2 regions of the Pseudomonas sp. R151218B TE3479 genome follow, and region 1 is predicted to be linked to the other one. Evidence: predicted binding sites of a transcription regulator. Region 1 holds the regulator's gene; the other holds the start of a gene.
What was found. The regulator FliA, encoded in region 1, starts transcription of late flagellar genes. The targets are predictions, from matches to a motif close to CTAAAGTTTNNNNNNNNNNNGCCGNTAA.

Region 1 (7,785 bases):
TAGACGGACCTCTTCCCTGGTCATCTAATTTGGATACCTCCATTGACTTCATCTCTGCTGTCGAGTGAGGCGAAGCGCGGTGGAGCTGCGTCTGTTCACTGTCGAGGGCACGGGCATGGCAAGGCTAATGTACAAGCATCTTGAAGGCATGAGCCTGGAGTTTCTTTCAGGAACGGTGGAGGCAAATGCTGGCGAGCGGGCCATCCGCTGTTCGTTCACGTTCGACATGAGGCTCGACTACACGCGCTTCGTGAAGCTGGCGAACGAGTACATCCCGGGCTATCTGGACAGCCCGATCAACGCTATCCGGCCTGAGTTGGAAGGTTTGGCCTACCACGTTTCATTCAATTATCTGGGCGGCGCGGCGGGCAATATCGGCAGCAACGCTGCGTTGTTCCGTCTCTTCGTCAATCCCAATGATTACCAGAACAATTGGTCAAGTGGCGAGCTGCAAAGGCGCTATGGCAAGCCTGAATTTGAAATCTTTGGTTCGCGCTTGCGCATGAACGCGCGCACAGACTTTCGATGGGAAGATCCCAAGCGGATGATCGAAATCGCCGATTTGCCGATCATTTGGTTCCAGTGGGCCCTGGGACTGATGGAGGGACATGACGTTTCGCCTGATTCGCCGCCCTCTGATACCAAGGCGCCTGCGACGAAAGTCGTCGGCATGTATCCCAGTGACGAACTGGTTGATATCGGAGAAGGGCTTCAGATCTTCAAGGGCATGCGATATGTCCGGGGCTCAACGCTGAATTTTGGTCGAATTCTGCAGGAACAGATGCTTATAGCGTAGTGATCGGCATGGCGTGGTGGGTCGTCAGCCTCTGACAGGCGCCATTGCGCCATCGCGAGCAAGCTTTGCTCCCACAGCCTGCGTGCAACGCTTCTATGCCAGCCTCCGGCGAAAGTTGGAAGGCTTCTTGCAATACCCCGTCTGCGCCCCCTTCGGGCGTCAAAAGTTTGCTTCACAGGAACGGGGAAAATCGGTGGATCGCTCACAGTTACTCAGCACCGCGCGCAGCAATGTCGTAGACCTCAGCCGGGGCAATCTGGGCGTGCCGCTGTTGCTGCTGGTCATGCTCGCCATGATGATGCTGCCGGTGCCGCCGTTCCTGCTGGACGTGTTCTTCACGTTCAACATTGCCCTGTCGATCGTCGTGCTGCTGGTGTGCGTCTACGCCCTGCGGCCACTGGATTTCGCCGTCTTCCCCACCATCCTGCTGGTGGCCACACTGTTGCGCCTGGCGCTGAACGTGGCGTCCACCCGTGTGGTGATGCTCCACGGCCAGGACGGGCACGCCGCCGCCGGTAAGGTGATCCAGGCCTTCGGTGAGGTGGTGATTGGCGGTAACTATGTGGTCGGTATCGTGGTTTTCGCCATCTTGATGATCATCAACTTCGTCGTGGTGACCAAGGGCGCCGGGCGGATTTCCGAGGTGAGCGCGCGTTTCACCCTCGATGCGATGCCCGGCAAGCAGATGGCGATCGACGCCGACCTTAACGCCGGTCTCATCGACCAGAGCCAGGCCAAGCTGCGTCGCCTGGAAGTGGCCCAAGAAGCCGAGTTCTACGGTTCCATGGACGGTGCCAGCAAATTCGTGCGCGGTGACGCCATCGCCGGCCTGCTGATTCTGTTCATCAACCTGATCGGCGGCATGGCTGTCGGCATCTTCCAACACAACATGTCGTTTGGCGACGCCGGCAGGGTTTACGCCTTGTTGACCATTGGTGACGGTTTGGTGGCGCAATTGCCATCACTGTTGTTATCCACAGCGGCCGCGATCATGGTGACCCGTGCTTCGGGCTCCGAAGACATGGGCAAGCAGATCGGCCGGCAGATGTTCGCTTCGCCCAAGGCCCTGGCCGTCGCGGCCGGTCTGATGGCCGTGATGGGCCTGGTGCCGGGGATGCCGCACATTTCCTTCCTGACCATGGCCGCCGCCGCCGCGGGTGGTGCCTACCTGTTCTGGAAGAAGCAGAACGTGCAGAAAGTCCAGGCTCTGCAAGAGGTCAAGCGCCAGCAGGAACTGCTGCCGTCGCCGGCCCGTGCCATGGAAACCAAGGAGCTGGGCTGGGATGACGTGACCCCGATCGACATGATCGGCCTGGAAGTCGGCTATCGCCTGATTCCCTTGGTCGACCGTAACCAGGGTGGTCAGTTGCTGGCGCGGATCAAGGGGGTGCGCAAGAAGCTCTCCCAGGACCTGGGCTTCCTGATGCCCACTGTGCACATTCGCGACAACCTCGACCTGGCGCCGAGTGCCTATCGCCTGACCTTGATGGGGGTGATTCTGGCCGAAGCCGAGATCTACCCCGACCGTGAATTGGCGATCAACCCGGGCCAGGTCTATGGCAGCCTCAACGGCATCACCGCCAAGGATCCGGCTTTCGGCCTGGAAGCGGTGTGGATCGAAATCAGCCAGCGGGCCCAGGCCCAGTCCCTCGGTTATACCGTGGTGGACGCCAGTACCGTGGTGGCGACCCACTTGAACCAGATCCTGTACAAGCACTCCAGCGAGCTGATTGGCCACGAAGAAGTCCAGCAACTCCTGCAAGTGCTGGCCAAAGGCTCGCCAAAACTGGCTGAAGAGCTGGTGCCGGGCGTGGTTTCGTTGTCGCAGTTGCTCAAGGTGCTGCAGGCGCTGTTGGCCGAACAAGTGCCCGTGCGCGACATACGCAGTATCGCCGAGGCCATCGCCAACAACGCCTCCAAGAGTCAAGATACCGCCGCCTTGGTGGCTGCGGTTCGGGTCGGCGTGTCCCGCGCAATCGTCCAAAGCATTGTAGGCACTGAGTCTGAGCTGCCTGTGATCACCTTGGAGCCAAGGTTGGAACAGATATTGCTCAATAGTCTGCAGAAGGCAGGACAAGGCTCGGAAGAGGGTGTTCTGCTGGAGCCAAGCATGGCCGAGAAGCTGCAGCGTTCGCTGATCGAAGCAGCCCAGCGGCAGGAGATGCAAGGCCAACCGGTGATCCTGCTGGTGGCCGGTCCGATTCGCGCGATGCTCTCGCGATTCGGTCGCCTCGCGGTCCCGGGGCTGCATGTGTTGGCGTACCAGGAAATACCGGACAACAAGCAAGTGACCATCGTTGCGACAGTAGGGCCCAACGGCTGAGGTAGTGGTTTATGCAAGTGAAGCGTTTTTTCGCCGCCGACATGCGTCAGGCCATGAAACTGGTTCGTGACGAGCTGGGCGCTGAAGCAGCCATCATTGGCAACCGTCGTATCGCCGGCGGTGTCGAGCTGACGGCGGCCCTGGATTACAAACTGTCTGCGCTGGCCCCGCGGGTTCCGAACATGGAACTCGAAGACGAGCTGCGCAAGACCCAATCGCGCATCGCCAGCGCCCAGGCCGAACTGAGCCTGCGCAGCAGCGAAGGCGAGGGTGCCGCGGGCACCAATCGTCAATTGTTCGCCGGCCAGCCGCTGACCGCGGGCCTGCCGTTGACCGCTGCCGAGCCGCTGATCGAGCAGGCCCAGGCCGAACCGCGTCGTCCTGAGCCGGCACCCGCCGCGCCTGCCCGCGGGCTCGACCCGCGCGCCCTGGACTCGATGCGCTTCGAACTCAACAGCCTGCGCGAACTGATGGAAGTCCAACTCGGCTCCCTGGCCTGGAATCAGCTGCAAGGCAGCCGTCCGGCCCAGGCCAACCTGTGGCGTCGCCTGCAACGCATCGGCTTGTCCGGCCCGTTGTCCCGGGACCTGCTGGCGCTGATCAATGGTATCGAAGAGCCTCGCCAGGCCTGGCGCATGTTGCTGGCGCACCTGGCGCGGATGATCGCCACGCCGGAAGTCGAGCCGCTGGAGGAGGGCGGGGTGATTGCCATGGTCGGTCCTGCCGGCATGGGCAAGACCACCACCCTGGCCAAGCTCGCCGCCCGTTATGTACTCAAGTACGGCGCCCAGAGCATCGCCCTGGTGAGCATGGACAGTTTCCGCATCGGTGCCCAGGAACAACTCAAGACCCTGGGCCGGATCCTCAATGTGTCGGTGACTCATGTGGATCCGGGCCAATCCCTGGCCCAGGCGCTCGAGCCGCTGCTGCGCAAGCGCGTCGTGCTGATCGATACCGCAGGCCTGCAAGCCAGCGATCCGGCCCTGCGCATGCAGCTCGAAAGCCTGGCCGGACGCGGTATCAAGTCAAAAAATTATCTCGTGTTGGCAACCACCAGCCAGAAACAGGTTCTAACCGCCGCATACCACAGCTACAAGCGCTGCGGACTGGCTGGCTGCATCCTGACTAAGCTGGACGAAACGGCAAGCCTGGGCGAGGTGTTGAGCCTGGCGATCGGTCATGAACTGCCGGTGGCCTACCTGACCGATGGGCCGCGGATCCCGGATGATTTGCATCTGCCGCGCCGTCATCAACTGGTCAGCCGTGCCGTGAGTGTGCAAATGCAGGAAGAACCCAGCGAAGAAGCCATGGCTGACATGTTCGCTGACATCTACCACAGCCCGACCAAACAGGTCGGCTGAGGTAATCATGAATATTTTTTGTACCTACATCGATGGTCTGCCATGCATTGTTCCTTATGCGAACGCGCAGCCAGTAATGTGGCCTCCGTCTAAGAAGACAAGGTAAAGAACGAACATGGGCAGCATGCATCCCGTACAGGTGATCGCGGTGACCGGCGGCAAAGGTGGCGTCGGGAAGACTAACGTGTCAGTGAACTTGTCCCTGGCTCTGGCAGAGCTTGGCCGACGGGTCATGCTGCTGGACGCCGACCTGGGCCTGGCGAACGTCGACGTGCTGCTGGGGCTTACCCCCAAACGCACCCTGGCGGACGTGATCGAGGGCCGTTGCGAACTGCGCGACGTGCTGTTGCAGGGGCCGGGCGGGATTCGCATCGTGCCGGCTGCCTCCGGTACCCAGAGCATGGTTCACCTGACCCCGGCCCAGCACGCGGGCCTGATCCAGGCCTTCAGCGACATCGGCGACAACCTCGATGTGCTGGTGATCGACACCGCGGCCGGCATCGGCGACTCGGTCGTCAGTTTCGTCCGCGCCGCCCAGGAAGTGCTGCTGGTGGTCTGCGACGAACCGACGTCCATCACCGACGCCTACGCCCTGATCAAACTGCTGAACCGCGACTATGGCATGAACCGCTTCCGCGTCCTGGCCAATATGGCCCAGAGCCCGCAGGAAGGGCGCAACCTGTTCGCCAAGTTGACCAAGGTCACCGATCGTTTCCTGGACGTCGCCCTACAATACGTCGGCGCCGTGCCGTACGACGAAAGCGTACGCAAGGCCGTCCAGAAGCAACGTGCCGTTTATGAAGCTTTTCCTCGTTCCAAATGCGCGCTGGCGTTCAAGGCGATCGCCCAGAAGGTCGATACCTGGCCACTGCCGGCCAACCCCCGCGGGCATCTGGAATTTTTCGTCGAGCGTCTTGTGCAACAAACAGCAGGGCCCGTGCTATGACAGCCAGCGGTTACAACCATCTCTACAAAAAATCGGCACGGGACGCCCAATACGAATTGATCGAGCGTTATGCGCCACTGGTCAAGCGTATTGCCTACCACTTGCTGGCGCGGTTGCCGGCCAGTGTCCAGGTGGAGGACTTGATCCAGGCCGGCATGATCGGCCTGCTTGAAGTGTCGAACAAATACGACGCCAGCAAAGGTGCCAGTTTCGAGACTTATGCCGGTATCCGCATTCGCGGGGCGATGCTCGATGAAGTCCGCAAGGGCGATTGGGCGCCGCGTTCGGTGCACCGCAATACCCGCATGGTCAGTGACGCGATTCGGGCAATTGAAGCGAAAACCGGGCGTGACGCTAAAGATCATGAAGTTGCGGCCGAACTCCAGTTGAGTCTCGACGATTATTACGGGATTTTGAACGATACCTTGGGCAGTCGCCTGTTCAGTTTCGACGACCTGTTGCAGGACGGCGAACACGAAGGGCTGCACGAGGATAACGCGAGTGCTCACATGGAGCCGTCGCGTGACCTGGAAGATGAACGTTTCCAGAGTGCGCTGGCGGATGCGATTGCCAATTTGCCGGAGCGTGAGCGGCTGGTCTTGGCGCTGTACTACGACGAAGAGCTGAACCTCAAGGAAATCGGTGAGGTCCTGGGGGTCAGCGAATCGCGGGTCAGCCAGTTACACAGCCAGTGCGCGGCCCGTTTGCGGGGGCGTTTGGGGGAGTGGCGAGCGCGTTGACAGGCAGTGTGGGGACACTGCGACGAGGCTGGCCTGGCAGGTGCTGCGCCAGTCTCCATCCGTTGTGCTCCAGACCGTTGTCGAGTGTTGTGCCGGATTTGATTGAAATGGCGCGTCCAGGTGCTGGGCGCGTTTAAGACTGCTTGGAGGTCGAATTGGACAAGAACATGAAAATCCTCATCGTTGATGACTTCTCAACGATGCGGCGGATCATTAAAAACCTGTTGCGTGACCTTGGGTTCACCAACACGGCCGAAGCAGATGACGGGACCACTGCGCTCCCGATGTTGCACAGTGGCAACTTCGATTTTCTGGTCACCGACTGGAACATGCCGGGCATGACCGGTATCGACCTGCTGCGCCAAGTGCGTGCCGACGAAAAACTCAAGCATCTTCCGGTGCTGATGGTCACTGCCGAAGCCAAGCGCGAGCAGATCATCGAAGCGGCCCAGGCCGGTGTGAACGGCTATGTGGTCAAACCCTTCACGGCCCAGGCGTTGAAAGAGAAGATCGAAAAAATCTTCGAACGCATCGGTTAACGGCGCCACGGGGGAGCTATGGACAACGAATCTTCAATGGGCGATTTCGAATCGACCCTGAAAAAACATGCCCGCGAACTGGTCGACAGCCTTGAAAAAGGCCGCTTTGGCGATGCGGTTCAAATGATCCATGAGCTCAACCAGACCCGTGACCGCGGTCTGTATCAGGAAGTGGGCAAGCTCACGCGTGAACTGCACAGCGCGATTGTCAATTTCCAGATCGACCCGCACATGCCGCAGGCCGAGGAAGTCTCGCAGATCACCGACGCCACCGAGCGCCTGGGGTATGTGGTCAAGCTGACCGAAGCCGCGGCCAACCGCACCATGGACCTGGTGGAGAGCGCAACGCCGCTGGTCAATGGCCTGAGCGAAGACGCCCAGGCCTTGAGTACCGACTGGGGCCGGTTCATGCGTCGTGAAGTCGGTGCTGAAGAGTTTCGGGAGCTGGCCCGTCGGGTCGACGGTTTCCTGACGCGCAGCAGCACCGAGAACCGCGCCGTGGCAAGCAACCTCAACGACATTCTGCTGGCCCAGGACTATCAGGACCTGACCGGTCAGGTGATCAAGCGCGTGACCCAGTTGGTCACCGAAGTTGAAAGTAATCTGCTCAAACTGGTGTTGATGGCCAGCCAGGTCGACCGCTTTGCAGGTATCGAACACGACCGTGAAGCGATGCTCGCTGAAAAAGATCCACAAAAACATCTCTCTCAGGGTGAAGGTCCGCAAATTCATGCCGATAAAAGAGAAGACGTTATGTCCGGTCAGGACGATGTGGACGATTTGCTGTCCAGCCTTGGATTCTGAGTTTTAGCCCTGTTTTAGGAGCAGCCATTAATGAGCTTCGGCGCCGATGAAGAGATCCTTCAGGATTTCCTGGTTGAGGCCGGCGAGATTCTAGAGCAACTATCCGAACAACTGGTCGAGCTGGAAAGCCGACCTGATGATGCGGATCTGCTCAATGCAATTTTTCGCGGTTTCCACACTGTAAAAGGAGGCGCCGGCTTCCTCCAGCTCAACGAGCTGGTGGAGTGCTGTCACATTGCCGAGAACGTGTTCGACATCCTGCGCAAGGGTGAGCGT
Region 2 (7,785 bases), 1.4 Mb from region 1:
GCGGAGCTGGCCCTGCGCATCAGCCACGCCGCCAGCGCTGCCGGCATCGGCCTGACGCTGCTGCCGGTGCTCTACAGCCATTCCGGTTTTGGCGGCCAGGCGCCCAACGACGGGCAGCGCCGGTTCATCAACAGCACCGAAAACTACTTGAAGCTTCAGTCACGCTTGCAACCGATCCTGGCCGGGCAACCGTCCCAGGCTCTGGGCTTGTGTTTCCACTCGCTGCGCGCCGTGACACCGGGGCAGATCCAGGACGTGCTGGCCGCCAGCGACCGTGATTGCCCGGTGCACATCCACATCGCCGAGCAGCAGAAGGAAGTCGATGACTGCCTGAGCTGGAGCGGCGCCCGCCCGCTGCAATGGCTGTACGAAAACACTGAGGTCGACCAGCGCTGGTGCCTGGTTCATGCCACCCATGCCAACGCCCAGGAAGTCAGCCTCATGGCCAAGAGCCGGGCGATTGCCGGCCTGTGCCTGACCACCGAAGCCAACCTGGGCGACGGGATTTTCCCGGCCGTGGATTTCCTCGCCCAGGGCGGGCGCCTGGGTATCGGTTCCGACAGCCATGTGTCATTAAGCGTGGTGGAAGAATTGCGCTGGCTGGAATATGGCCAGCGCCTGCGTGACCAACGGCGCAACCGCCTGTATCGGGCGGATCAGCCGATGGTCGGCCGCACCTTGTTCGACGCGGCATTGGAAGGCGGCGCCCAGGCCTTGGGGCAACCGATCGGCGCCCTCGACATCGGCAAGCGCGCCGACTGGCTGGTGCTCGATGGCAACGATCCGTACCTGGCCACGGCCAATGGCGACGGGATTCTCAATCGCTGGTTGTTTGCCGGCGGCGATCGTCAGGTGCGGGATGTGATGGTCGGCGGCCGGTGGGTTGTGCGGGAGGGGCGTCATGCCGGCGAAGAGGAAAGCGCCCGGGCGTTTACCCAGGTATTGCGCGAGCTTCTAGACTGACGCGGATAAAAAGTGTGGGAGCGAGCTTGCTCGCGAAGAGGCCTTCACATTCAACACTGAGGTTGGCTGAAAGTCCGTCATCGCGAGCAAGCTCGCTCCCACATGGGTTCTCAGGAGCCGATCAATTCGAAGTCTTGGCCATCTGCCGATCCGACGCGCGCCAGATCAGTCGTGTCGTGTCATAACCCTGCTGGCGCGCCTTGCTCAGCAGCTCCTCGCGCACGACGCTATTGACGGTCGGTGTGCGGGACAGCAACCACATGTAGCGACGGCTCGGGTCGCCGACGATGGCGGTCTTGTAGTCATCGCTGACGTACAGCACCCAGTATTGCCCTTTCGCCACGCCCGGCACGATCCGTGAAAACCAGTTGTCGAACTCGACCCAGAGCTTGTCGGTCTTGCCCGGCACCTGCGGCGTGGCCGTGCCCCTGGCTTCCTCCCACTGCCAGTCCGAGGTCAGGCAGCGATTGAGCACAGCCACGTTGCCGTCTGGCTTGAGGATGTAGTGAGCTTCCGATTGTGCGCAATTGCGCTGGAAATACATGGGCAGACGGGCCAACTCATACCAGGTCCCTTGGTAACGCTTGAGATTGACGCTGTTGACCGTCTTGGGCGCCAACGGATCTTCGCCAGAAGTGGCACAGCCGGCCAATACCAGGCCAGCCAAAAGCACAAAAACTAACCGCATCATTATTCTTCTCCCGCAGGCCTCTGGCCTCGGTTTACTTCAGGCCTTGGCCGGAAAACATCAACACTTTGTCACCGGCGTACTGCACGCTGATAAAGCTTTTCTGGTCGCCCCAGGTACAGCTGGACATGCCGAGCGCGCCTGAACAATCGGTTGGTTTCCCCAGCAACGTTTCGACTTCGGCCTTGGGCATGCCAGCCGACAATTTCGAATAGTTTTCCTGGTTGACCTTGCTGCATGCGGTCAACACGACGCACATAAACAGCAGGGCGATAGATCGCAGCGACATGGTGTAACTCCTGGAACGGAAGGGAGGTGGCAGGGTGCCAACCTGATCCTTAGAAGAGAAAACCCCTATCTGGTTCCCTGACGTCCCCAGTATTTATTGGCTGTGCAGAGGTGTTTCGTCGATGAATCACCCGGTTTGTGACACCGTCGTACCTTCTGTCGGGATTGGACCCTTGACGCCTGATGGGCCGGGCTTTTGCGCCGATAAAAAGTAACAGCGCAAAAGCCTGCGCTATGGCAAATTGACAGCCCTTCTTGACCCGTCCCTCCGCGGTAGTGTTCTTAATGACCAGAAACATGAAGTTCAGCCATAAAATCCTGTTGGCTGCCGCCCTCGTGGTGGCCGTTGCATTCGCCTGTTTCATCCTGTTCAACGACTATCGTCAACGCCAGAGCCTGCATGCCAGCACCGAGACCTCCATGCAGGAACTCGGCAGCCTGACCAGCCGGAACATCCAAACGTGGGTCGACGGCCGTATCCAATTGCTGCAATCGCTGGCCCAGCAGATCGCCGTGGACGGCAGCAGTGCCGACAGCCTCAAGCGCGCCGTGGGCCTGCCGGCCTACACCGGAAACTTCCAACTCAGCTATTTCGGCGGCACCGACGGCGTAATGTTCTCGGTACCGGCCGGCAATCGCGCCGCCGACTACGACCCGCGCGCCCGTGGCTGGTACAAGGCCGCCAACAGCGCACAGCAAACCATTGTCACCGAACCGTACATCGCCGCCTCATCAGGCAAACTGGTGATCACCGTCGCCACGCCGGTCCAGCACCAGGGCCAGATGATCGGCGTGGCCGGTGCGGACATCGACCTGTCCAGCGTCAGCGCCATCATCAACTCGCTGAACTTCGGCGGCCACGGCCACGCGTTCATCGTCAGCGCCGATGGCAAGATCCTGATCCACCCCGACAGCAAGCGCGTGCTCAAGACCCTGGCCGAGGCCTACCCCAACGGCGCGCCGCAAATCAGCCCGGGCGTGAAGGAAGTCGACCTCGACGGCAAGACCCAATTCATCTCCTTCACCCACGTCAACGGCGTGCCGGGTGCCGACTGGTACGTGGCGCTGGTGCTCGACAAGGACACCGCCCTGGCGATGCTCAGCGAATTCCGGACCTCGGCGCTGATCGCCATGTTCATCGCAGTGGTGTTCATCATCGCCCTGCTGGGCATGTTGATCCGCGTGCTGATGCAACCGCTGCTGACCATGGGCCGCGCCATGCATGACATCGCCGAAGGCGAAGGCGACCTGACCCGCCGCCTGGTCATTCACGGCCATGACGAATTCGGCGCACTGGGCACCTCGTTCAACCGCTTTGTCGAACGCATTCACACCTCGATCCGCGAAGTGGCCTCGGCCACCGGCCAAGTCAACGAAGTCGCCTTGCGCGTGGTCAGTGCGTCCAACTCGTCGATGTTCAATTCCGACCAGCAGGCGTCGCGCACCAGCAGCGTGGCCGCGGCCATCAACCAGCTTGGCGCCGCAGCCCAGGAAATCGCCCAGAACGCCGCCCTCGCCTCGCAACATTCCAGCGAGGCCCGCAACCTGGCCGAAGACGGCCAGCAAGTGGTGGATAAAACCATCGCAGCCATGCAGCAGTTGTCGGCCAAGATCAGCGATTCGTGCGGCAACATCGAAACCCTGAACAGCAACACAGTGAATATCGGCCAGATCCTCGAGGTGATCACCAGCATTTCCCAGCAGACCAACCTGCTCGCCCTCAACGCCGCCATCGAAGCCGCCCGCGCCGGTGAAGCCGGGCGCGGCTTCGCGGTGGTGGCCGATGAAGTGCGCAACCTGGCGCACCGCACCCAGGACTCAGCGCAGCAAGTGCAGAAGATGATCGAGGAGCTGCAAGTCGGCGCGCGGGAAGCGGTGCTGACCATGACCGACAGCCAGCGCCAGAGCGAAAGCAGCGTCGGCATCGCCAACCAGGCCGGCGAACGCCTGGGCAGCGTGACCCAGCGCATCGGTGAAATCGACGGCATGAACCAATCCGTGGCTACTGCCACTGAAGAACAGACCGCCGTGGTGGAGTCGATCAACGTCGACATCACCGAGATCAACACGCTGAACCAGGAAGGCGTGGAAAACCTGCAAGCCACCTTGCGCGCTTGTGCCGACCTCGAGCAGCAGGCGGCGCGGTTGAAGCAGTTGGTGGGTAGTTTCCGGATCTAGCGCCTGGACAGACCCCATCGCGAGCAAGCTCGCTCCCACATTAATGATTGCGAACGGGGTCAAATGTGGGAGCGAGCTTGCTCGCGATAGCGGCGTCAGCTACACCGAAAGAATCAGAACCTGGACCCAGGCCTGTTCAAAAACTCCATTTCCTCAGCCGTGGACTCGCGTCCCAACACCGCATTGCGATGGGGAAACCGTCCAAACCGCGCAATGATCCTCTGGTGCCGCTCGGCATAATCCAGGTTGTCTTCAAACACCGCCCGTTCCGCCTCCGGTTGCTCTCGGACCAGGTCGATAAACCGCGACACGGCCTCGTTCTGCACCGCCAGGTTTTCGCAGTGTTCGAGTACCAGATAGATAAATACGCGCTGGATCGGCTTGAGCTGTCGGTCGAACCCCGCCGCCAGGCCTTGGGCTACCAGCGCTTGAGCACGCAAGTCGCCGGAAAAGCTTCTGGGGGTATTGCGAAAGATCATCCGCGGGAATTGATCCAGTAGCAGCACCAGGGCCAGCCAACCTTCCGGGCGTTGCGCCCAGTTGGTCAATCCGCCGGCCAGTGCCTGCTCGACCCGATCGCCGAAGCGCTCTTGCGCCTGGCGATCATGGCCTTTGCCGAACCACAGCTTGCCCTTGTCAGCCGCTATTTCGTCCGGTGTCTGGGCTGCACCAAACCACCAATCGAGCAACGGCTGCCAGGGCTCGGCCATGGTTTACTCCTTGTGGTAAGCCGTGGCGCGAGCCACTTCTTCCTTCGAACCGAGGAACACGGCCACGCGCTGGTGCAGACCTTCAGGCTTGATATCGAGGATGCGCTGGTGACCGTCGGTGGAAGCGCCGCCCGCCTGCTCCACCAGGAACGACATCGGGTTGGCTTCGTACATCAGGCGCAGCTTGCCCGGCTTGGACGGCTCGCGGCTGTCGCGCGGGTACATGAACAAGCCGCCACGGGTCAGGATCCGGTGCACATCGGCAACCATCGCGGCGACCCAGCGCATGTTGTAGTTCTTCTTCAGCGGGCCTTCTTCGCCTGCCAGCAGTTCTTCGACGTAGCGTTTTACCGGGGCTTCCCAGTGACGCTGGTTGGACATGTTGATGGCGAATTCCTGGGTGGTCTCAGGAATGGTGATGTCTTCGTGGGTCAGTACGAAGCTGCCCATCTCGCGGTCCAGGGTGAAGCCCTTGACGCCGTCACCCAGGGTCAGCACCAGCATGGTCTGAGGGCCGTAGATGGCATAACCGGCGGCGACCTGCTCGGTGCCCGGCTGCAGGAAGGCCTTTTCATTCAGGGCTTCGTTCTGGCTCAGGTACTCGTTCGGGCAGCGCAGTACCGAGAAGATGGTGCCGACCGGCGCGTTGATGTCGATGTTCGAGGAACCGTCCAGTGGGTCAAACACCAGCAGGTAGGCACCCTTGGGGTATTTGCCCGGGATCTGGTAGGCATTGTCCATTTCCTCGGACGCCATGCCGGCCAGGTGACCGCCCCATTCGTTGGCTTCGAGCAGGATTTCGTTGGACAACACGTCGAGCTTTTTCTGCACTTCACCCTGCACGTTTTCGGTGCCCATGCTGCCCAGGACACCACCCAACGCGCCTTTGGAGACGGCGTGGCTGATTTCCTTGCACGCACGCGCCACCACTTCGATCAAAAAGCGCAGATCGGCAGGGGTATTGTTGCTGCGGGTCTGCTCAATCAAATAGCGACTCAAGGTAACGCGGGACATGGACGGCTCCGAAGAATAGGGGGCGGAAAAACCAGCGCAGTTTAGCGCGAGTCGGGACTTAATTCCTCCTATGAGACGGGGAATGGAGGATTGAGTTCACGGGGTGGCGGCTCGCTTGGATATTTCTGTGATTGGAGAGGACGCCATCGCGAGCAAGCTCGCTCCCACAGTTGACCGAGTTGTTTCGACGAACGCGGTCTATTGTAGGAGCGAGCATGCTCGCGATGAACGCACCTCAGCTCTTGACCGGCGGCTTGCGAAGCAGGCTGAACGCCATCGCCGCGAGGAACAGCACGCTCAGCAGCAATACCGCCCACAAGCCGATTTTCTTCCAGTTGGTATCGACCGTCGCAGGCGCGGTTGCGGTTGCAGGGGTCGCAGCCGGCGTCGACGTGGCCGCGCCGTTCACCGTCGCCGTCCCCAGCGTCGCCAGGCGCGACGGTTTGTAGTCAGGCACTAGCGTGCTCAATGGCAAGCTGGCCGCTTTGACTGTCGCGCTGCCCAGCGCCAGGCGGTAAGGCCCTTCGCCACGCGCCAGGAACACCACTTGGGTCGGACGCACGGCAAAGCGCAGGGCCGGGGCTTCGGTTCCCAGGCCGCCGCCACGCTCGTCCACGGTCAGTTTCAATTGCTGCACGGTCTGGCCGGACAGCTGCAGTTGGTTCTGCAGCACATCCTGGCCGTTCTGGGTCAGGCGATAGAGCAAGCCACTGCCCAGTGGCTGCCAGGGATGGCTGCTTTCACGGCGACCGGCCAGGGTCACCGGCGCCAGGCTGTTGGCCTGGCTCAGTTCGACCTGCACTTGCTCGATGTTCAACCCCATGGGCAGCTGCCAGGTGTATTCACCAGCCTTGGTCGTGCTGCCAGCCAACGGTTGCGACCAGACCAGCGGCAACGGCAGGCTTTCGCGGCTGGCGCTGTGCAGCTGGGCCGAGGTCAGCACCGGCGCGGAGGACGGCGAATCCCACAGCAACCGCAGATAGCGCGCCGGTTGCCCCGGCAGGTTCACTTCATGCTGCTCGACCCGCTCATCGGCAAAGGTCAAGCGTGCCACCTGGCCTTCACCCCAGGATTGCCAGTGCTGCAAGTCGTCACTGGCTTCGATGGTGAACCGCTGGAAGCCGTCGCGCTCGCTGGTCCAGTCGAGGACCAACTGCTGCAACGGCGCCTTGATCGCGCTGGCATCCAGCAACCAACCGCGCAGCTCCTCTTCCCCCGCTTCGAGCCGACTCGATGGCTGGACTTCCACCAGCGTGCCATTGGCGTTCGACTGCACACGTACGCTGGGCGCGCGCTCGTGGTCATCAGCGGCGTTGTACAGCGGGAACCACTTCACGTCGGTGAGGGTGCGGTTTTCCCGGCTCTGAGCCGACTCGCGCACCAAGGCGTAGGCCTGGGCCTGCCCAGCGGCGTTGAAGACGCGCAGGTCGCTCAGGTCGGTCTGCCGCGCCTGCAACTGCACGTCCAGTGGCAACGGCAGGCGATACCACGGCCCTTCGCCGCTCAGGGCCAACGGCACTTGATGGGCGAAATCCGCCGGTTGCTCCTGGGCCGTAGCTGACAACGCCACCCACAATCCGACCACGCCCAGCCCGATCCGATTCAACTTGCGACTCAAGATGACACTCCCTCACTGACAGGCATAGGCGGCTCATCCTGGGCGACCGTCTCCGGGCGCTTGGGCGGCAGCGGCGCGAAGTAGCCCACCACCAATAGCAATACACCCACGCCGATGAACGACACGATCCGCGCCAGACCGCCACGGTTACTCAATTCGACAAAGAACAGCTTGGCCACGACCACGGCGATCAACGCCGCACCGATCAGCCACACTTCACGACGATGACGCAGATGCCCGCCGATCATCAGACCCAGGGCGATCAAGGTCCAGACAATGGACAACCCGGCCTGCACGAACATCGACTCGAGCAGCGCGTCCAGCTC

Region 2: a site for FliA is predicted at 2,120-2,147, ahead of AB7M32_RS06405 (methyl-accepting chemotaxis protein). Genes of this name have one in related genera too.

What each region holds. Positions count from the first base shown of each region.
Region 1 covers NZ_JBRJHV010000001.1:2,773,752-2,781,536, forward strand. The annotation lists gene AB7M32_RS12410 (hypothetical protein) at 80-796, shown strand; gene flhA (flagellar biosynthesis protein FlhA) at 990-3,119, shown strand; gene flhF (flagellar biosynthesis protein FlhF) at 3,131-4,480, shown strand; gene fleN (flagellar synthesis regulator FleN) at 4,596-5,426, shown strand; gene fliA (RNA polymerase sigma factor FliA) at 5,423-6,166, shown strand; gene AB7M32_RS12435 (chemotaxis response regulator CheY) at 6,334-6,705, shown strand; gene AB7M32_RS12440 (protein phosphatase CheZ) at 6,724-7,509, shown strand; gene AB7M32_RS12445 (chemotaxis protein CheA) at 7,540-7,785, shown strand, end outside.
Region 2 covers NZ_JBRJHV010000001.1:1,419,081-1,426,865, reverse strand. The annotation lists gene AB7M32_RS06420 (formimidoylglutamate deiminase) at 1-963, shown strand, start outside; gene AB7M32_RS06415 (lipocalin family protein) at 1,085-1,654, opposite strand; gene AB7M32_RS06410 (hypothetical protein) at 1,686-1,940, opposite strand; gene AB7M32_RS06405 (methyl-accepting chemotaxis protein) at 2,225-4,117, shown strand; gene AB7M32_RS06400 (DUF924 family protein) at 4,231-4,827, opposite strand; gene AB7M32_RS06395 (class 1 fructose-bisphosphatase) at 4,831-5,841, opposite strand; gene AB7M32_RS06390 (DUF3999 domain-containing protein) at 6,077-7,459, opposite strand; gene AB7M32_RS06385 (DUF2339 domain-containing protein) at 7,456-7,785, opposite strand, start outside.